One region of the Brevibacillus sp. SIMBA_040 genome, then DNA from elsewhere that is predicted to be linked to it. Evidence: riboswitches for the same ligand, from Rfam matches in the RefSeq annotation. Region 1 holds a riboswitch; each other region holds the start of a gene.

The links. Region 1 has a riboswitch for cobalamin ahead of metE (5-methyltetrahydropteroyltriglutamate--homocysteine S-methyltransferase). Riboswitches for the same ligand answer to the same signal wherever they lie in the genome.
Region 2: it holds a riboswitch for cobalamin, as region 1 does, so the genes downstream of both, SB752_RS02600 (energy-coupling factor ABC transporter permease) here and metE (5-methyltetrahydropteroyltriglutamate--homocysteine S-methyltransferase) in region 1, are expected to answer to the same signal.
Region 3: it holds a riboswitch for cobalamin, as region 1 does, so the genes downstream of both, SB752_RS10210 (ABC transporter substrate-binding protein) here and metE (5-methyltetrahydropteroyltriglutamate--homocysteine S-methyltransferase) in region 1, are expected to answer to the same signal.
Region 4: it holds a riboswitch for cobalamin, as region 1 does, so the genes downstream of both, SB752_RS11095 (ABC transporter substrate-binding protein) here and metE (5-methyltetrahydropteroyltriglutamate--homocysteine S-methyltransferase) in region 1, are expected to answer to the same signal.

Annotation. Positions count from the first base shown of each region.
Region 1 is NZ_JAWRXI010000025.1:29,478-34,611, reverse strand. It holds gene nrdF (class 1b ribonucleoside-diphosphate reductase subunit beta) at 1-731, shown strand, start outside; gene SB752_RS28600 (SMI1/KNR4 family protein) at 865-2,199, shown strand; cobalamin riboswitch at 2,336-2,532, shown strand; gene metE (5-methyltetrahydropteroyltriglutamate--homocysteine S-methyltransferase) at 2,677-4,968, shown strand; gene SB752_RS28590 (acyl-CoA thioesterase) at 4,981-5,134, shown strand, end outside.
Region 2 is NZ_JAWRXI010000001.1:518,440-523,573, forward strand. It holds gene SB752_RS02585 (energy-coupling factor ABC transporter ATP-binding protein) at 1-287, opposite strand, end outside; gene cbiQ (cobalt ECF transporter T component CbiQ) at 284-1,087, opposite strand; gene SB752_RS02595 (energy-coupling factor ABC transporter substrate-binding protein) at 1,084-1,368, opposite strand; gene SB752_RS02600 (energy-coupling factor ABC transporter permease) at 1,365-2,129, opposite strand; cobalamin riboswitch at 2,282-2,479, opposite strand; gene SB752_RS02605 (quinone-dependent dihydroorotate dehydrogenase) at 2,612-3,703, opposite strand; gene SB752_RS02610 (endospore germination permease) at 3,852-4,952, shown strand; gene SB752_RS02615 (spore germination protein) at 4,942-5,134, shown strand, end outside.
Region 3 is NZ_JAWRXI010000005.1:88,517-93,650, reverse strand. It holds gene SB752_RS10220 (ABC transporter ATP-binding protein) at 1-78, opposite strand, end outside; gene SB752_RS10215 (FecCD family ABC transporter permease) at 82-1,119, opposite strand; gene SB752_RS10210 (ABC transporter substrate-binding protein) at 1,121-2,116, opposite strand; cobalamin riboswitch at 2,247-2,396, opposite strand; gene SB752_RS10205 (MBL fold metallo-hydrolase) at 2,510-3,457, opposite strand; gene SB752_RS10200 (alpha/beta fold hydrolase) at 3,704-4,591, opposite strand; gene SB752_RS10195 (MerR family transcriptional regulator) at 4,734-5,134, opposite strand, start outside.
Region 4 is NZ_JAWRXI010000005.1:264,567-269,700, reverse strand. It holds gene SB752_RS11105 (ABC transporter permease) at 1-56, opposite strand, end outside; gene nikB (nickel ABC transporter permease) at 53-994, opposite strand; gene SB752_RS11095 (ABC transporter substrate-binding protein) at 996-2,624, opposite strand; cobalamin riboswitch at 2,786-2,977, opposite strand; cobalamin riboswitch at 3,358-3,553, opposite strand; gene SB752_RS11090 (methylated-DNA--[protein]-cysteine S-methyltransferase) at 3,585-4,001, opposite strand; gene SB752_RS11085 (DNA-3-methyladenine glycosylase family protein) at 4,070-4,996, opposite strand.

The DNA of each region.
Region 1 (5,134 bases):
TGGAGCATGTCGATGGACTGCAGCGCAAAGCTGTCCTCGCTTTTATGGGCATGATGGAGCAAATTCACGCCAAATCGTACAGCAGCATTTTTACCACACTTGCTGCAACCGAAGAAATTGATGATATTTTCAGCTGGGTGGAAAAAAATCCCTATTTGCAAAAGAAAGCTGCACTCATCTCTACACGTTATCAAGAGATTCATTCCGAGAAGGATTTATATATGGCGATGGTGGCATCCGTGTTTTTGGAAAGCTACTTGTTTTACAGCGGCTTTTTCTATCCGCTTTTCCTGGCAGGACAAGGAAAAATGACGAGCAGTGGCGAAATCATTGACCTAATCGTGCGCGATGAAAGCATTCATGGACTTTATGTGGGTGTACTCGCTCAGGAAGTGTATCAGCGTCTGAGTGTCGCTGAGCAGTCAATGGTGAAAGAGGAGCTGTACGCACTTCTGCAAGAATTGCATCAAAACGAAGAGGCGTATACGAGATCGCTCTATACCGAAATTGGACTTGCTGACGACGTTTTGGCCTATGTCCGTTACAATGCGAACAAAGCGTTGATGAATTTGGGACTAGATCCATTTTTCCCAGACGAAGAAGTCAATCCAATCGTATTAAACGGCATCCGTACGCATACCAAGCAGCATGACTTCTTCTCGAAAAAGGGCAATGGCTATGTTCGTACACTGAATGTAGAGCCGCTTTCTGACGACGATTTTAAATTTTAGCCACCAAAATAGCTTGATAAAACAAAATAGCACTCCACCTTACACACCAAAATAGATAAGAGATTTTGTGTGTGTATTTTTTTGATCTTGTTTTGTAGGTTCTGTCACAAGAAATATGTAGCAGGAGGAGAGAATGAATATTCGTTACCTTACCGTACAATGGACTTCCATACTTGAACGTATAAAAATAACGAATGGCCAGATCATCGAGCTCACTGCAGATGACCCTACAACCATTCAAGAAATGCTTTCAGTGGAAGAAAAGCTAGGCATCCAGCTTCCACATGACTTCAAGAAGGTGCTTATGGAATGGTCCAAGCATCTCTATTTTAGGTGGTCGTTATCCGATGAGGTTGTACTGCCGCATGAGTTCAGAGAGATATTTAGCGGAGAATTAGGCTGGAATCTGGAGTGGCTGCAGTATTGGCACGAAGAATATGCAAAAGAACAATACGCTAGCAGCTTAGCGGGAAAACTCACATTTTTTCCTGTGGGTAACGGTGATTATTTAGCTCTGGATTTACAGTATGATGGTGAGCCACCTGTCGTTTATTGGGATCACGAGACAGACGAGGTTACGCTACTTGCTTCTTCCTTTTCGGAATACCTAAGCAAGATGACAGAGCTTGGCAGTATTGGTGCAGAAATGTGGCAATATGAATGCTTTTTAGGATCGGGCGGAATTGAAACAAACTCTGATGCTGCCCAGCGGTGGAAAGCGTGGTTTCAGTCTTTTCTGAGTCTACGATTCGAAGATGCCAAAGAGTCCCTCGATTCCTTATTTCAATACATTTTGTACCACGGTGAAGTAAACAGTAGAGAAGTATCAGCACTTCAATCATTTCCACGTGACGAAATTCTTACGTATGCATGGAAACGGCTCCCCACTTCTTCGCGAGAGGAATCAAAAGTGTTGTGCATGATCGTAGGAGAGGGAGTTGGAAAAGATGCCGCAGAGTGGGTTAGAAAACTTTGGGTAGAGCCAGGTACGATAAATCCTGTGGATCGGTCATATTTAACGGCAAGATGCTTACCTATCGATGAGGCCTACCAGCTCATTGTGAATTACGTAGAAGAATCAAAAGTAAAAGAGATTAATGGCTATGAAGCATTGCGTCATCTATCTGCACTCGAATCCAATCGCGTGATTACCTGGCTTGAGAAGAACTGTCGATTGCCTGCAACAGATGGATGGGCTGCATTATTCGCAATTTCAAAACCATCCTGGGATGATTTGAAGCATTGGGCTGAATTGGAGACGCGGCACCGCTTAACCATCATCCATGGATTAGAAGAAATGATACGTGAACAGAATACTTGCAACTCCACCCAATTAAAGGTTTATGGAGTTCCAAGCAAAAATGAAATGTTGGATTTTTTAGGGAGATTACATGATTCAGAAATCCTGAACACCAAGAAAGCGATTATTAAAAAGACTATTGATCAGGTGGACAAGATCTTATTGTAGAGCCATGAGTGCCTTAATTTGAGGTAGGAATTGTTTCATTCGGTAAAGTTTGACATGACAAAAAATGGTTTGCATGTTACTGTATGAAAAGATGTTGCCAGCTAGTCTAAGGGGTACATGCTTTGTTTTTTAAAACTGCATATGAGTGGAAACAGGTTCCTTGTTGTTGTATCACGCAAGGATGAAAAGGGAAGTCGGTGAGAATCCGACACGGTCCCGCCACTGTATGAGGGGAGTCGGCACTACGAGAAGCCACTGATCCAACCGGATTGGGAAGGCATGTGCAGATCATGAGCCTCAAGTCAGGAGACCTGCCTGTTTCAACGACACTGCTTAACCTACGGGAGATAGGGAGGTGTTAGGATGCTGTGATCTCAGTGCTTATTTGGCATTTCTAACGTTCTTTTTGATCGTTGGAGATGCCTTTTTTGTTGGGTGGACTCAGACATGATCGAGCAAAGAATGGAGAGGAAATTCATGAAAAGCAGCAATTTGGGATTTCCACGGATCGGCGAACAGCGCGAGTGGAAAAAGGCATTGGAATCGTTTTGGGCAGGGGAGCTTGCGGAAAGCGTTTTGTTAAAGCAAATGGAGCAAATTCGCAATCGCCATCTGCAAAAGCAACAGGAAAAAGAAATCGATTTGATTCCAGTTAATGATTTTACATTTTATGACCATATGCTGGACATGGCCGTGATGTTTGGGCTTGTTCCTAAACGGTATAATTATGATGGAGGACCTGTTTCTCTCGCTACCTATTTTGCTATGGCTCGGGGGAATGAATCCGCTGTTGCTGGCGAGATGACGAAATGGTTTACGACGAACTACCACTACATCGTTCCGGAGTTTGGGGACAGACAACCTGCTGTGACTGAAAACAAGCCACTTCTAGCGTACCTCGCGGCAAAGGAATCGCTCGGGATTAAGGGCAAGCCAGTAATGGTGGGGCCATATACATTTGTAAAATTATCCAAAGGATTCGCATCTGATGAATTCCATCAAACGATTGAGAAAATGGTTCCGCTTTATATCCAAATCTTGCAGGAGCTGGAGCTGCACGGGGTAGAGTGGGTACAGATAGACGAGCCAGCCTTTGTAATGGAAGTACCTGCGCTTGATTTGCCAGTGATAAAAAGTGTGTACGAACAGCTGAGCCAAGCGCTGCCACATTTGAAGCTCATGCTGCAGACGTACTTTGAAGCCGTGGATTGGTATCAAGAGCTGGTCGCGCTGCCTGTCCAAGGAATCGGATTGGATCTGGTACAAGGCGCCGCTAGAAACCTGGCACATTTGCAAACGCATGGTTTCCCGGAGGATAAGGTACTGGCTGCAGGAATTATTGATGGGCGCAACATTTGGCGATCTTCTCTGGAGGAAAAATGGAGCCTGGTCAAGAGCATCACTGACATTGTTCCCCCTGAGAGATTATGGCTGCAACCATCTACGAGTCTCCTGCACGTCCCTGTTACCGTTCATCAAGAGAGTGATTTAGAAGAAGTAAAACAAGCTTTAGCATTTGCAGACGAAAAACTGGGAGAGGTACAGCTTTTAGTCCAAGGATTCCGATATGGTAAATATGTTATTTCAAAACAGATTGCGGAAAATGAATCTGCCATCATGCGTTTGCAGTCGTCGCCCGCACGAAATCGTGTAGAAGTGAAGCGAGCTTTGGAAGAGCTGGACAAGACCTCAGCAAAGAGAGAGGTGCCGTTCCACGAACGCAAGGAAATCCAGCAAGCTGCGTGGAATCTCCCATTGCTTCCAACAACCACGATTGGTAGCTTTCCGCAGACGACTGAAGTTCGCAAGGCTAGACAACAGTATAAAAAGGGAGAATGGTCCGCTGAACAGTATGCTTCTTTTATTCAGGAGCAGATTAAGGAATGGATTGGCATCCAGACAGAGATCGGATTGGATGTTTTGGTGCATGGTGAGTTTGAGCGGAATGACATGGTCGAATTTTTTGGCGAGAAGCTTGACGGATTTGTGTTTACGAAAAACGGTTGGGTCCAGTCCTATGGTTCTCGTTGTGTAAAGCCACCAGTGATTTACGGAGATGTGGAGTTCACCTCCCCGATGACCGTAAAAGAAAGTGTTTACGCCAAGTCATTGACTCAGAAACCTGTGAAGGGAATGCTCACTGGCCCGGCGACCATTTTGAATTGGTCGTTCGTCCGGGATGATGTCTCCCGCAAAGTTGTTTGCGAGCAAATCGCTTTGGCGCTGCGAAAAGAAGTAAAGGCGCTTGAAGCAGCAGGTATCCATATGATTCAAGTAGACGAGCCAGCCTTGCGCGAAGGACTCCCCCTCAAGGCAGAAGACAGAAAGGGCTATCTGGATTGGGCAATCAAGGCATTCCGCATCGCTACATCATCTGTGCAACCGACTACGCAAATTCACACGCACATGTGCTATTGCGAGTTCCATGACTTCATCGACGTCATTAGCGAGCTAGATGCAGATGTCATTTCGATCGAGACATCACGCAGTCACGGGGAATTGGTTTCCGTGTTTGAGACTCGCACCTACGATAAAGGGATTGGACTGGGAGTATACGATATTCACAGCCCACGCGTTCCTGCTGTAGCCGAGATGGAACAAATGGTGAGTCGCGCGCTTCAGGTGCTTCCTCCATCACAGTTTTGGATCAATCCCGATTGTGGGCTCAAGACTCGTGGAATTCGGGAAACGATTGCATCGTTAAAAAATATGGTAGAAGCTACACATATGGTCCGTGACCGTTTGTCTGCACCAAAATCTACCACGTGAGGAGTTGGACAGATGCTTGAGACATCTTGCCCCGTTCAGCAGTCCAGAACCTATTTGACAGACCTCGTATTTCCGCCGGATACGAACCACCACAACACCATTTTCGGAGGAAAAGTGATGGCGTATGTGGACAAGATTGCTTGCATCGCCGCGATGAGACACTGCC
Region 2 (5,134 bases), on a different contig from region 1:
GCGATCAGCTGGTGCTCCGGGTCCTGGAAAACCAGCCCCACTCTTTGCGTCATTTCCTGCAGAGCAGAACGCTTGTAGACAAACGGTGTCCCTCTCCATGAGACCTGCCCTTTTTGTGGCTGAATAATGCCGTTTCCGTGGAGAAACAAGGTGGACTTGCCACAGCCATTGCGACCTAAGAGAACGCATTTTTTCCCCTCGGGTATTCCAAACGATACACCCTGCAGGACAGGTCCTCTGCCCCCCGGATACGAGTAGTGCAGGTCATGAAATTCCAATAGTGTCAAAACCACCAACCCCCTGTCCAGCCCTCGAGCAGAATCAGCATGATACAGCCTGCTATGGACTCCCTTTCATAGCGAGGCGACCGGACATGCGAGTGCAAGCTGAGTACATCAAAGCTGTCCGCAAATCCTCTGGCTGACATCCCCTTGTAAAGTGCCTCGTATTTACGCATGGCGCGAATAAACAGCTGCGCTGCCAGCATCCCTGCGTCTCGCAGCATCGCTTTGAAGCCTTGATGACCACCACGGGAACGCTGTGCAATCCAGAGCTGATACGACGTTTGCAGCAGAACAAAAATAAATCGGTACATGATCATTAAGAGATCAGTCAAAATCGACGGTACCCCGATCCTGCGCAGCACCTGCAATATTTCTGCAAAGGGCACAGTAAACAGGATGAATGCAAAACAGCTCAAGCTCGCCATGGTGCGCCAAAATAAAACATAGACCTTGCCAAGCGCTGCAGACGAAATATAAACCACATACGAACCGACCTTCCACGCTGTCAGCAGCTCTATTTTTTGCAGATCGGCTCCTGCTTTTACCCAATCAATGAGCAGAGCAGGGAGTCCCGCAACAAAAAAGGAGGTGGACAAGAGTAAAAAGAGCAAATAAGAACGCACAGGGATGCGGGCGTAACCGATCACCCACACCCCTACCCACACAAATACAAGCATTTGCACCAGCGCATGCCCTAAGAGAACGAGAAGCAGCAGCGCGCAACCAAACAAGAGCTTGTGCTCCGGCGGAAGCTGCCTCAGTCGATTTTGATAGGAAAGGGAATCAAGCTGCTGCCAATTCATTTTTTCGACTTATCCAGCCGTCCCTTATACAATCCCATCGCATAGCCGACGACGCCTGCACCTAGAGCTGCCTGAACAGCAAACAACAGACTTTCCGTTTCTCCTCCTGGCGGCTCCAGAAGAGGCTGGAACCATGGCTCATATGAAGGCGAAATTTCCTTGATTGCTTCTTCTGCTGCTCCGTCGGCTCCACCGAATTCCGAATCCTGAACCAATACCAGCGGCAGGACAGCCAGTACGACTACTCCTAAGAGTAACAGCCAGTTTAATCCCTTTTTCACAGCGTTTCCTCCCGTTTCAGCAAGCGTAATTGGGACAATTCTTTTGCGTTATAAGATTGCAGCCAGTTCCAGACAAGAACGGTCAGCAAGCCCTCACTAATCGCCAAAGGAATTTGGGTAAAGGCAAAAATGCTCGCAAATTTTGCGAAGGAAGCCAGCACTCCACCTGTTTCAGCTGGAAACGCCAATGCCAATTGGATCGAAGTGACGACATATGTAGCCAAATCAGCTAAGGCAGCTGCCGAGAATACAGCGAGACGTTGACTACCATTTGCACGCATGATCAAACGATAAATACCGTACGCTACCATCGGGCCCACAACTGCCATTGATACGGCGTTGGCTCCCAGGGTCGTCAAACCTCCGTGTGCCAATAAAAGCGCTTGAAACAACAGAACCAAGCTTCCCAAAACAGACATTGCCAGAGGACCAAACATAATTGCCCCAAGTCCGGTACCTGTAGGATGCGAGCTGCTACCTGTCACCGATGGAATTTTGAGAGCAGATAGAACAAAAGCAAAGGCGCCCGATACCCCCAGAAGCAATTTCATTTCAGGATGTTCTTTGACGATCCTGTTGATCGAGCGCAATCCAAGAATAAAGAATGGCAAGAAGACTACCCACCAGAACAGTGCCCAGGAGATTGGCAAATATCCTTCCATGATGTGCATCGCATGTCCTGTCTGAGGTTCATTCACTAGAAAATAGAAAACAAATCCGGCAATTAATAAGCATGTTGATACAATCCGCGACCGATTCATTCGACTTCCTCCTTTTCCCCTTTTCTTTCCTTTCTTACTTCTACCAAACAAAAAAATCCCATCTACACGAAGACGAGATTTGCGCGCACAAAACAATAGACCGACCATTCAGCCATATTGCCTCGTATTCACCGCTCCTTTCCGCGAAGGTATCCGGGTGTGGCTGCTAGGTAGGTCTCCTGGCTTCCAGATCGATGCGCTCTTTGTCCTTCCCCATATAGATATGAGTGGATTTCTGTCAAAGAGAACTCCCTGGTTACAGTGGCGGGACCGCTCGGGACTTTCACCCGATTCCCTGTTACCCTCTATGGTTCAACGCCCATAAAGGCACCTAATGCCAACAATATGAAATTTTCGGACAATGATGAATTGTCCTCTCTTATTATAACGAAAAGAGAAGTAAAGAAAAAGAGCACAAAATAAAGGATGCGAGCAGAATGTCAACCGAAGGGACAGGTTCTGCTCGCAGTTATGTGAAATATTTATGCTTTTGCGTCGACTCCAACCGCTTCACTGATATGGGTAAAACCATCGCGCTTCATCAGCTGCAGCAGCTTTTTATTAATTTGCTTTGGGATACCAGGGCCTTGATAAATCATCCCCGTGTAAACCTGAACCAGGCTGGCCCCTGCGCGAATTTTTTCATACGCGTCTTCACCGGTATAAATACCGCCTACACCAATGACAGGAACCTTGTCGCCAATTTCTTGATAGATTTCTTTTACCCAAGCGGTAGAACGTTCAGTTAGTGGTCTTCCACTCAATCCGCCCGCTTCGTCTGCATGACGATGATTTTTCACGGCTTCCCGAGAAAGAGTCGTATTGGTAGCAATAATTCCGGAGATCCCTTCCTCTACGGCAGCGTGTACGACATCACGCATTTGTTCGTCAGTCATGTCAGGAGCAACCTTTAACAAGATCGGCTTTTTCTTTACCCCGCGCACTTCCATCTCTGCTGCTTTTTCACGTACAGCACGAACAAGCAAGCGCATGCTCTCTGTCTCCTGCAAATCTCGAAGATTTGGCGTATTCGGTGAACTGATATTAATTACGAAATAATGGCCGTATGAGTACAGCATGTCCATACATTTACTGTAGTCGGTGGCAGCCTCTTCGTTTGGTGTCACTTTGTTTTTCCCGATGTTGATCCCAATCGGAATATCGGAATAGGCATAGTCTATCAAGCGCTGTGACGCCAGATAGGCACCCTGATTGTTAAAACCCATCCGGTTGATAACCGCTTGATGCTCAGGAAGTCGGAACACACGCGGTTTCGGGTTGCCTGGCTGTCCCTGTGGGGTAAGTGTACCTACCTCGACAAAACCAAACCCGAGGGCACCCAGTGCATGATAAACCTCCGCATTTTTATCAAATCCAGCTGCCAGACCTACCGGGTTGGGAAAGGTTAGTCCCCATAGCTTTGTCTCTAAACGCTCATCTCGCATCTGGAAAACCATTTTTAACAAGTTTTTTCCTGGAGCCGAATCCTCCACCAGCTTCAGGGCATGAATCGTCTTCTCATGAATTTCTTCCGCGTCCTGCTGAAACAGATACTTTCGTATAAGCTGATACATCTGGTTGCACTCCTCGCTCCATTTTTACCTCATAGTAGAATACCATACTTTGCTTACGCTAGGTAACCTCTATATAGTGATACATATTTCCAAGCAGGCAGGTAAATCATAACAGCACCACCATTATTAGAGATGACGAGGAACCGCTATGAAAGTGGACGGAAAAATCGGGATTGGCCAAGCAATCATGATGATCATGCTGACAGTAGGCATCACCAATCATGTAACCGTCATCCCTCTATTACTCAGCAAGGCGGGTCGCGACTCGTGGGTAAGCGTTCTGCTCACTGCCATTCCTTATATTTTTTGGGGCATCATTCTCGCTTTTATTAATCGCCGACTCAAGCAGCAGCCATTGTCCACATGGCTTACTCGTAGCTCCGGCAAATTCGTCAGCTACCTGATCCTGACTCCGATTATTCTCGCCTTATACTTGATGGCATTAGTCAGCCTGCTTGATACACAAACATGGACTACTGTAAATTATTTGCCGCGAACGCCAGAATGGGTGACTGCCCTAGCTCTGATCGCTTTTTGTGTGATTGCGGCTCATCGAGGTATTGCCCCACTTGGCATCACGGCTGGCATGTTGCTCCCTGCTGTATCCATCCTTGGTTTTTTTGTCGCTTTTGGCAATGTTCCTAAAAAAGACTACAGTTTGCTTCTGCCGCTGTTTCAACATGGATATGCCCCGATGCTGCACGGGATGCTTTATGTAGGTGGAGGCTTTGTAGAATTGTTTGTCCTGCTTCTGCTCCAGCATCATGTTCGTGCTCCGCTGCGACTGGTTCACTACATGGTGCTTGTATTTATCATCGTCATTCTCACGCTCAGTCCGTTGACTGGTGCAATCGCAGAGTTTGGCGCCATCGAGTCCACTCGCCAGCGATTTCCTGCATTTGAGCAGTGGCGTTTGCTTACAATCGGTAAGGATATTGAAAACGTGGAGTTCTTTGCCATCTATCAATGGCTCTCTGGATCCTTTGTGCGCATCTCGCTCTGCTTTATTTTAATTTGTGAGCTCTTGCAAGTGCATTCCTATGCAAAAAAATGGCCACTGCTACTCTTTCTCGGCGGCAGCATGATTACGATCACCAGCTTGCCTTTCAGTGATATGCAATTTGTTTCTTTCCTATCAATGGTCTATTATCCGCTATATTTAGCTGTCATTTTAGCCATCTCACTCATTCTAGGTGGAGTAGCCCTGCGGCAATCAATCAGACAGGAGGATACTGGTCATGAGTCGTGAAGCCGAGCTACGCGAACTATTTGCCCATTGCTCAGATGTCGTTCTCTTGCGATTGGTTTCGAGTGAAGACCAGCAGAGTCTGCTCATGTATTGTGAGGGACTGACTGATGTTAGGCATATGCAGGAGGTTGTACTGCCACAGCTCGATCAATTTTTGGCAAAAGGCGATCTCCGCTCCCTTC
Region 3 (5,134 bases), on a different contig from region 1:
CTTATTGACGGAAAAGTGGATGTCCGCCAGAACCGCCGTCTGATGATATGACTTTTCTAAGCCAGTGACTTGAATCATTGCCTACCTCCTGCCCAGCCGTTTGTTCTGCTTTAACAAATAGGCGAAAAATGGTGCCCCCAGAAAAGCAGTAACGACCCCCAATGGAATTTCTGTTGGACTCAGTAGCATTCTCGCCACTGTATCTGCCCAGAGGACATAGATCCCACCGCAAATCGTCGCCATCGGTAACAGCAGTCGATAATCCGGACCTACCATCAGCCGAACGAGATGTGGCACGACTAGACCGACAAAGCCAACAATTCCCGCAATAGAAACAGCACCTGCCGTCAAAAGCGTAGAGACGATCAGGACAACCAGCTTCGTTCGTTCCACACTGACGCCCAAGTGAGCTGCTTGCCGCTCTCCTAGAGAAAACAAATTCAGTGCGCGTGCGTAAGAAACGAGAACCATCAGGCCGACAATCAAATAAGGCATTAACACATATGTAAAGTCCCAACCCCGAAATGACAAGCTTCCCATGAGCCAAAAGACGATCTCGTTTACAGCTTTATCCGATAGAGACACCATAAACGACACAAGCGAGCCAAGGAATGCCTGTACGACCACTCCAGAGAGCAGCAATGTCTCTGTTTGGAGCTTTCCTTGTGTATTCGCCAGTCGAAGTACAATCCACAAGCTGACAAATCCCGTCAGAAAGGCCACAACCGGAATACTCCACTGCCCCAAAAAGGAGATGTGCAGACCAAAAAGGATGAGAAAGGCTGCACCGACTGCTGATCCTGAAGCAACGCCCATCGTATACGGATCAGCGAGCGGATTGCGCAGCACCCCTTGAAAGCCAGCTCCCGCAAGAGACAGACACGCCCCTACCAAGACAGCCAATATGACACGTGGAAACCTAATCTTCATCACAATTTGCTCCGAGGATTCTTGCCAACTGACCGGTATCAGGTCACCCAGCCCGGGAAGCTGATGCATCAAAATCAACCATACCTCTGAAAGGGGAAGCTGGGCTGAGCCGAGCGAAATGCTGACCACCATAGATGCCAGCAAAGTGAGGCAAGCCACTCCTCCCCATAACAATAGACGCCTTTTCATTTTATTTCACCAGGTCAGGATAGATCGCCTTTGCTACTTCCTTCAAGCCCTGTGTAATACGTGGGCCAGGACGAGAGAGCATATTTTGATCCATGCCAAGCACTTGCTTATCGCGAATGGCTTTCATTTTTTCCCAGCCTTTGCGCGAAAGGATGATGTCCTCTAGCTTTTTGGACGTCGCCGTATCAACGATTCCGTTTGCATACAAGATCACATCTGGGTCATCCTTCAAAATCTTTTCCTCGCTAATGGCATTCCAGCCCTCTGTATCCGATGCGACATTGATCGCTCCAGACAGGGTAATCAGCTCATCCATGAACTCTCCCTTTCCCACGGTCCAGCCAGGGGAGAACTCCAGGTAAACTTTTTTCTTTTCTTCCGGTTTTACGTTCTTTACGGCATCTGTCACTTCCGCAATATCCTGCTTCATTTGTGCAACCAGTTTTTCTGCCTGCTCCTGCCGGTTCGTGATAACACCCATGGCAATAATATTGTTCATGATATCATCCAGCTTTTTCGGGTGCGTTACGTAGACAGGCATGCCCAATGATTTCAGCTTGTCAGCAACAGCCTTTTCCATCGATATGCCGCCGATAACGAGATCCGGGTTATGTGACAGGATGGCTTCCTCATTTGGCGTTACGACCCCACCTACCTTTGGTTTTGCAAGAGCTGCTTCTGGATAATCATCATATTCAGAGACTCCGACAATCCGATCATCTAAGCCCAACGCGAATAAAATCTCGGTTTCAGCCGGAGAAGTAGAAACAATTCGTTCAGGAGCCTTTTGGAATGTTACTTCTTTACCTGTCGCATCTTTCAACGTTAGCGGGTATGTTGTCTCCTTCACAGGGCTAGTGGCAGGATTCGTTTGAGATGCTTCCTTCTTCGCTGGAGTCTGGGCATTTGGTGCTGGCTGGCTGTTGCCCGCTCCCGAGCACCCAACCAAGCTCAAAGCTATCAAAACAGGGATGAATAATGGCAGCGATCGTTTCATTGTAAACTCTTCCTTTCTTCCCTAACTTAAAAAGCCCCTTTGCGTCCTCTACGGAGCAAGGGGCTGGCATTCAGGATGAACTACGTCATAGGTACCACCTGAGCTAGCCGACCCTTTCCGCGAAGGTACTGGCGCAATAAACAAACAGGCAGGTCTCCTGGCTTACGGCACATATGAATGCCGCTTCACAGTGGCGGGACCGCGCCGGATTTTCACCGACTTCCCTTTTCACCCCGTTTCTTTTACGAAGAAACAAGGCACCTGTTTGCATGAGGACTATTTTATTGTAAATAAGGTTATGACTCACCCACCATGATAGCACTCATCCAGAAAAAAAAGAATGAAAAAGAAAACCAAAGCCCTGACAGGTCCTTGGTTTTTCCATTTGTTTCACTATTTTTGTCTTTTTTGTAAATAGTCGATAATCCCCATCGAGCAAACTTCCAAATCCAGCTTTAAAATGCCAAAGACTTCGTGGTGGGCAGAAATACCAGCAGTTTGCAAATCATCCGCTACCCGATTCAAAAGTCTTGAAGCGAGCTCTTCGTAGCCAAGTCCTGCCGCCAAGACGGCCTCCCCTTCCGCGACAAACACAGGTAGCCATTTTGTTACTTGCTGGTACACATCCTCTACCTGGTCAGTCATACCAAAATGACCAAAGTAAATCCGATCCAAGCCACGCTCGCGATAACGTGCAATTGAGTGTAGCATCTTGTCAGGGTCAAACTGGTTGGGAGAAGTCGAAGGCAGAACGAGATGCAGACCATTTTCTTTGAGCTGCGGGTAATGTACTCCTGCCGTATCTCCTGTAAACATCCCGTTACTCACTGGGTCGTAGATGCTGAAATGATGGTTGGCGTGACCAGGTGAGTCCAAAAATTCCAGTGTACATCCAGGTCCAATCGACAGCGTCTCTCCATCTGCCTTTACGATTAAGCGATTCTCTGGAACAGGGACGATCGGATCGAATAAGGACTCGAACTGCTCACGGTATACCACTCGGGCACCCTCCATAAGTCTACTAGGATCAACCAAATGTCGCGCGCCTTTTGGATGGACGACGATTTTGGCATTTGGGCACTCTTGCAAAAACAAGCCCGCACCACCTGCATGATCCAAGTGGATATGTGTGACGATTATGTATTTTACCTGGTCCAGAGAATATCCCAGCTTGGCCAGACCTTCACGAATATACGGGACAGATGGACTTGGACCGGTTTCGATCAAAGTGAGCTCCTCTTCTGCAATCACATAAGTGCCTGTCCGCCCAGGCAAGCCCAAATCAAAGCCGTCAATCAGGTGAATTCGCTGCCCCAGATGAAGTGGTTCTGTTGTCTGCATACAATCGTTCTCCTTCTCTTGTTTTGTTCGTTATCGTTTTTGAACACTGCCTGCCTTTTCTTTACTTTACTGTATCATTTTACCTCTCGTCATTTGTGCCAGTTCCGATTGCTTCTGCTGCCTGATTGAGCTGTTCACGTGCTTTCCGGCAGCTCCACGGCCTGATTTCGGTATCCCAGCTTTGTCAGTGTTAACTGTACCTTTGGACGCTTTCTTTTAGCGGTTCCAACGCTCGTCAACTCCTTCTTATGACAGGAATGGCATTAACGCCTCTACAATGACGTCTGGACGATCTAAGTGAATAGAATGTGTAGCATGCCTCGCTAAAATGAAGGTACCTAGATTGGACAATGCCACCTGTTCTTGAATCAATTCCTGCCAAATGGTTTCGATCATGTTTGCTTCTTCTGCGGGAACACCGTCTTGAATGGATGATAGTACTGACTGAATAGGATCGCGACCAATAACGGTAAGCGGCACTTGAGGAAAACTATCCATTGCCTTAATTCGTCGAGCACAGCCCTCCCAATGTTCGATTTCCGAAGCCATTGCTTTGTACAAAAATGGACTGCACAAAAATGTCTTGATTTCACTTTGTGCCCAATCGGATAGCCTTTTGTGAGCCGAACTCAAAATAGGATCTAATATTGCACCCAGTTGCTTGGCATTCATCGTGGCAAATTGTCTACATTTACGAATCCAATACTCATCAGTGTCTTCTATAGATGAAACTGGAATTTGGTTTAGCCTTTCCAAAGAATCTGATGTGGAATCTACAAGAATAACTGCCTCTGTTTTTTCCGGGTATGCTTTTGCATAATGCTGAGCGCACAAACCTCCATAGGAGTGACCGACTAAAACAAAAGGCTCCACCATTCCGATATTTTGCAAAAGCTCATCTAATTCATCGATAAATTGGGCAGTTGTTCTCTTTTCTTCGCCAATTTCACTTTGTCCACATCCAGATCTATGAACGATGACAAATCCTGCAGCTTCCTTCCATTCATTTACAACTAATTCCCATTCGTGTGCCGATGACGACATACCTGGAAGAATCACCACCTTGGGTATCCCCGATCCCCCTATAAAGCACTCTACTTTTCTCCCTTTACTCATTACAATTTTCCGATTCATAGGAAAAGCCCCCATCATATTGTTATTTCGAGTATACTTCCCCTCCCTTCATTTTAACATTTTATTTACTGATTATTTTGAATGAATATCATTTTGCATGGAAAAAAGCTGCCCATGTGAAGGCAGCTTTCGCGATTAGCTATTATTGATGAGACGATTGATTGCCTGTATAAATCACAACTGCATCTCTTAGAAACTCTGCAAGACCAGGCTGTTCTTTGTCATAGTACGCTGTGAATCTCGGATCGTCAACGTACATCTGCGCAATCCCAGCATGCGCTTCGCTGCTGTAGTGATCCCAATAAAAGCTCAGCCATTTTCGGTGCATATCTGCTGCCTTCTGCGCGAGCTCACTGCCAGGATCTCCTGTGGTGAATGCTTGGGCGAGTGTTTTAAGCAGATCATCACCAAGCTGCTCTACTTCAGCATATTGCTCTTCGGTCATCCCTTTTATTTTCGCGTTAGCTTTGTCAATTTGATCGCTTCCATATTTGGCCCGAATTTCTTCGCCGTACTTTTCTTCATTGTTGTCTATAAGCGTTT
Region 4 (5,134 bases), on a different contig from region 1:
ATGGCTATGACCCCAATGGGGCCCAGAGAGTGAAGGAAGAATCGAAGTCGGATCATTTCAGCTTCACTCCCAGCTTTACTTGCGGATTGATCCAGGCATAGGATAGATCGACAAGCAGATTAAACACCACATAAACCAGACCTGTAAAAACAACGTAGCCCGAAATGACAGGGTAATCTCTGCGGAAGATGCCATCCATGGCAAACATGCCGATACCCGGCAATGCAAAAATCACTTCCACAATAACCGAGCCTCCTAATATCGAACCAAAATAGGTCCCAATAACGGTGATGAGAGGGATCAGTGAGTTGCGCAAGGCGTGAAATGAGAGGATGCTTGGCTCCCGTAATCCTTTTGCCCGTGCAGTCAAAATGTAGTTCTGATTCAGTGCCTCCATCAGCGCCGCTCGTGTCAAACGCATCAAAATGGCGCATGTGCCGCAAGCTAGGACCAGGGCAGGCATGACGAGATGCTGCCAAGTCCCGTACCCGCTTGTTGGAAGCCACCCCAGTTGTTCTGAAAACACGGTAATGAGTGAGATCGCCAGCCAAAAACCAGGGATCGAAACGAGTAAAAGTGAAAGGAACCGCCCTGCTTGATCCAGCCACGAGTTTTTTTTCAGTGCCATGAGCATCCCAAGCGGAACTCCCAAGCCTACAGCAAACAGAACCGCCAAAAGGGAGATCCAGAGCGTGACAGGCAAGCGACGCATGATCTCACCGCTCACCGACTCCTTTGTCATATAGGACACGCCCAAGTCGCCTTGAACGGCTTTAACGAGCCACGTCCCATATTGAACAGGAAGCGATTCATTCAATCCCAACTCTTCACGCTTTTTCTCGATTTCTTGCTCAGTCGGTTCGCTGATTCCACTCATGCTAAGTGCTTCCACTGCAGGATCTCCCGGCGAAATGACGCTAAGAAGAAAGGCAAGCAAGGATATCCCGATCAAGATAGGAATAGTCGCAGCCAATCGGCGAACCACATACAGCATATTACTTCGCCCACTCTAGCTGCGGGAGTGTCGTTCCGTAGATGGTCGCTTGATAGCCTTTAATTTTTTTGTTGTAGGCGATCAGACTCGCATCGTTAAACAGTGGAATCGTAGGCAGCTCTTCAACGGAAATCGCTTGAAGCTCATCATAAAGCTTTCTTCGCTCATCCATCGCAAGCGTGTTCTTTGCTTGTCCCAAGAGAGCATCTACCCGCTCACTTTTGTAGCCGAGACTGTAGCTCTTGTTGCTCGAACCATCGCTGGCGATATAGTTGGTAAAGATCGTATACGGATCGGCGTTTGGCAAGCCTTGGGTAGCCAGTGCAAGGTGGTACTCACCCTTTGCCTGTGCGTCTTTGAATGCCGCCCCATCCAAAATTCGAATTTCCACTTCGAGATTCAGCTCGGACAGGACCGCCTGGAGCCATTCTGCCTGTGCTTTGTATGGGTAGCGATTCAGCCCGTAGGTTGGCACAATCAAATCAATTTTCTCGCGCTTGCCGCCGAGTGCTTCTGCTGCCAGCTTTTTGGCTTCATCTACGTTATGCGCGATCGGAAAATCCTTGTAAAACGGCGAGGTCGCATTGAGAAGGTTTGCTGTAGCAGTCGGGTAGCCCAAATACAGCTCCTGTACCAATTGCTCTCGGTCGATCAGCATACTGACTGCTTTTCGCATGGCAGGATTGTTGAGTGGAGCTTTTTTGCCGTTCGGATGCAAGTAATGCGAGATTGTCGATTTGGCAGTAGAAATCTCGAAGCGATCATCCTTTAGCAGTTCCTTTGCGAGAGACGGCGGGATTGCTCCCAAATCCATCACACCCATGACCTCACCAGATTTCAATGCCGAAAGTCTTGTATCTGGATCAGGAATGACGCGCACGCGAATCTTTTTGCTCTTCGCTTTTTCGCCGTAATACCCATCGAATGCCTCTAGCAGCGCATACTGATCCTTTTCATGGGCAACCAGCTTGAAGGGGCCAGTGCCTTGAGGCAGACCGTTAAAATCCCCTTTTTCATCAAAATTTTTCGGGCTGTAGATGGGACTTGAGAAATTTACCATCGCATAGAGCAGTGTAGGCTGCGGATTTTCGAATTTGAGCGTGAACGAATGCTCGTCCACCTTGACGATTTCCTTTAAGCCCGGGTACGATTTTTTGCTATCCAGCGTGTAAAAGGGAGAGCTTTTCGGGCTGACCTGCTCATAGCGTTTAAAGTTAGCGATAACCGCATCCGCATTCAGCTTTTCTCCGTCATGAAAAAGAACGTTCTCTTGCAGGGTGAAAGTCCACTCTTTGCCGTCATCTGACATCTGCCAGCTTTTCGCAAGCTTTGGTGCCGGTTCTCCGTTCTCTCCAGCTGTCAATAGGGGTTCCCATACATATAGAATGGTGCTTGTATAGTACGCGTCCTGTGCCCCTGGAGCCAAATCGCGCGGGGCTGCAAGAACCACTTCTTCTGGATTGATTTCGATTGCATCTGATGCTGCTTCATTCGCTTTTTGTGATGCAGCTGGTTCTGACGTTGCCTGCTCAGGAGCTGCTCCGCATCCGATTAATGTGAAGACGAGGCAAAGTGATAACAGCCATAACCCAATCGTTTGTATCTTCTGTCGATTTTTTGTGTGCAGCATGCTTTTTCCTCTCTTTCCTGTTTACCATCATCAAAAACTCACGGTAGCAAATAAAAAAACATCCCTCCCTTTTTATGAATGCAAGGAAAAGATGCCCCTATGTTTTATATACAATCCAAACACGGCCGTCTTTAACACCTCCCCATTCTCCGTAGGTTAAATCAGTGTCGTCAAAACAGGCAGGTCTCCTGACTCCAGAATCACCATCAAGTAGCACCTTCCCAACCGAAGTGATCAGTGGCTTTTTGCACTTGATTCATCTGTTACAGTGGCGGGACCGTGTCGGTTTTTCACCGAGCTTCCCTATTAAGCTCCGTCATCTGACGTAGAGCACCTGTTTCCACCTTATTCAATTCAGCTGCTTTAGCAGACAATACTAGCATAATTTTCACATATTTGAAATGATTTTCCTGTGTTTACTCCGCAAATAAACTTTCTACCTCCTCCTTGCTACAACACGAGCATTGGAGCAAACCTGGGGCACTCTCATCCGAAATGACGATTTCTTCTACATAGCCACACCATTGACAAATGAACAGCTCGTTCATGATTACCCCCCGATCTGTTTGTACTTGTCCTCTCATTATTTCCTTGCCTTATCGTTTTAGCCCAACGCAAAAAGACACTTCTCACGATCGAATCGAACGTTAGAAATGCCAGAGAAAAGCAGAAAAGAAAACATCTGCTACTATGCAAGCCGGTTTCTAACACCTCCCTATCTACCGTAGGTCGATCAGTGTTGTCGAAACAGGCAGGTCTCCTGACTTAGGGATCATCATCAGTCGCTACCTTCCCAATCCATATCGGATCAGTGGCATTTGTGACTGACTCCCCTCTTACAGTGGCGGGACCGTGTCGGATTTTCACCGAGCTTCCCTATTATCCTTGGTTTTTATACCTCCCAAGGAACCTGTTCCCAGTTATGTAGTTTTCAACCTTGTCCAGTAGATTCATTTTATCTTACTTTCGGTGGTTTTGGGGAGCGGCATATGTTTTTTCGTGCTGCAAAAGCCATTCCTTTCTCCACAATCCACTCGCATAGCCAGTTAGGCTGCCATTTGCCCCGATGATCCGATGACAAGGAATGACGATGCTCAAGCGATTTTTTCCATTCGCATTGCCTACTGCTCGCACAGCTTTTTCATTGCCGACGGTGTGGGCAATCGCTGAATACGAGGTTGTCACTCCATACGGTATCGTCTCTAAAATATTCCAAATGCTTTTTTGAAAGCTTGTCCCAGTCATGTAGATCGGAAATGAAAATGCGCTTCGTGTCCCCTTGAAATATTCATCAAGTTGCTGGTAGCAGTCCCATAATACTTGCGGTAGCTCCTCCTTGTGCTCTGCAGGTAGGGGCTCTTCTCTTTCTGCAAACATGATCGAGCGAATGGCCTCTTTTGTCCCGATGATCTTCCAGCACCCCGATTGGCGATGGGTAGTCCAGCTTATAAAATGTCGTCATACAGTGACCTCCATAAATAAAACGTAGCGTATGCTTCCCAGCCCTTCCATTTCAGGGCCATCTGCCTGATTTGTGCCAGCGACGGTTTTTCCTGCCAGCCAAGCTGGATTTTCAGCGCGTTATGCAAGCCTACATCGGCAATTGGAAAAGCAGACGCTTGCTGCAAGCATTTCATCATGACGTAGTCGGCTGTCCACGCCCCCACACCTCGAATTGAAGTGAGGGCTGCATGCATCTGCCCTGGCTCTTGCATGGTAAGCAGCTTTTCTTTTCTCAGTTCGGCTGACGCCATTTTTTGAGCGACTCCAATCACGTACTCCGCTTTTCTAGTGGTAAATTGAAGTGCTCGCAAGTCATCTACTTGCAGGGAAGCTACAGTTTGAAACGTTGGGTAGAGCCAACTCGCTTCTCCTGCGTACATCACCTTCTCGCCAAACTGCTCGACGAAGCGTTTTTTCATCGTATAGGCAAAACTGAGCGTAATTTGCTGACCAATGATCGCCCACGTCAGTGCTTCGAACAAATCCGGGATGCCAACAATCCGCAAGCCGTAGTATCGTTCTACAAGCGGCCGCATAATCTCATCCTGCTTTACCTGTTCATAAAAAGGCGTCAAATCACGCTTCCAATCAAATAATAGATCCAGGTAGATCATCACTTCGCTGCGTATCTCATCGGAAGGTGTCCCAACGAGAAATTCAATTCGCAGCATCTGGATCGTTCGGGGACTTTTGGGCGTAGCTGCGCTTATCTTGAGCAACATAGCTTCCCCCTGCACCATCAATGCTTTATACAAGCAGCCATTCTCAATACGATGCAATACTTCCAGGTCGGATCTACCCAAAAAGCTCAAGCATTCAAAGAATGAAAAACAATCGGGTACTGCTATTTCCATCGTTGACACAGGCATCAGCTTGCCTCCTTCCTACTTTGCCTTTTTGCGATATTCTCCCAGGGAGCACCGCTTTCCTTTGCGAAATGCCTGATAAGAAAACCCCTATCGAGGCTTCCTCAATGAGGAGCGACCGCGTTTAGCGGAAAGTTTTCA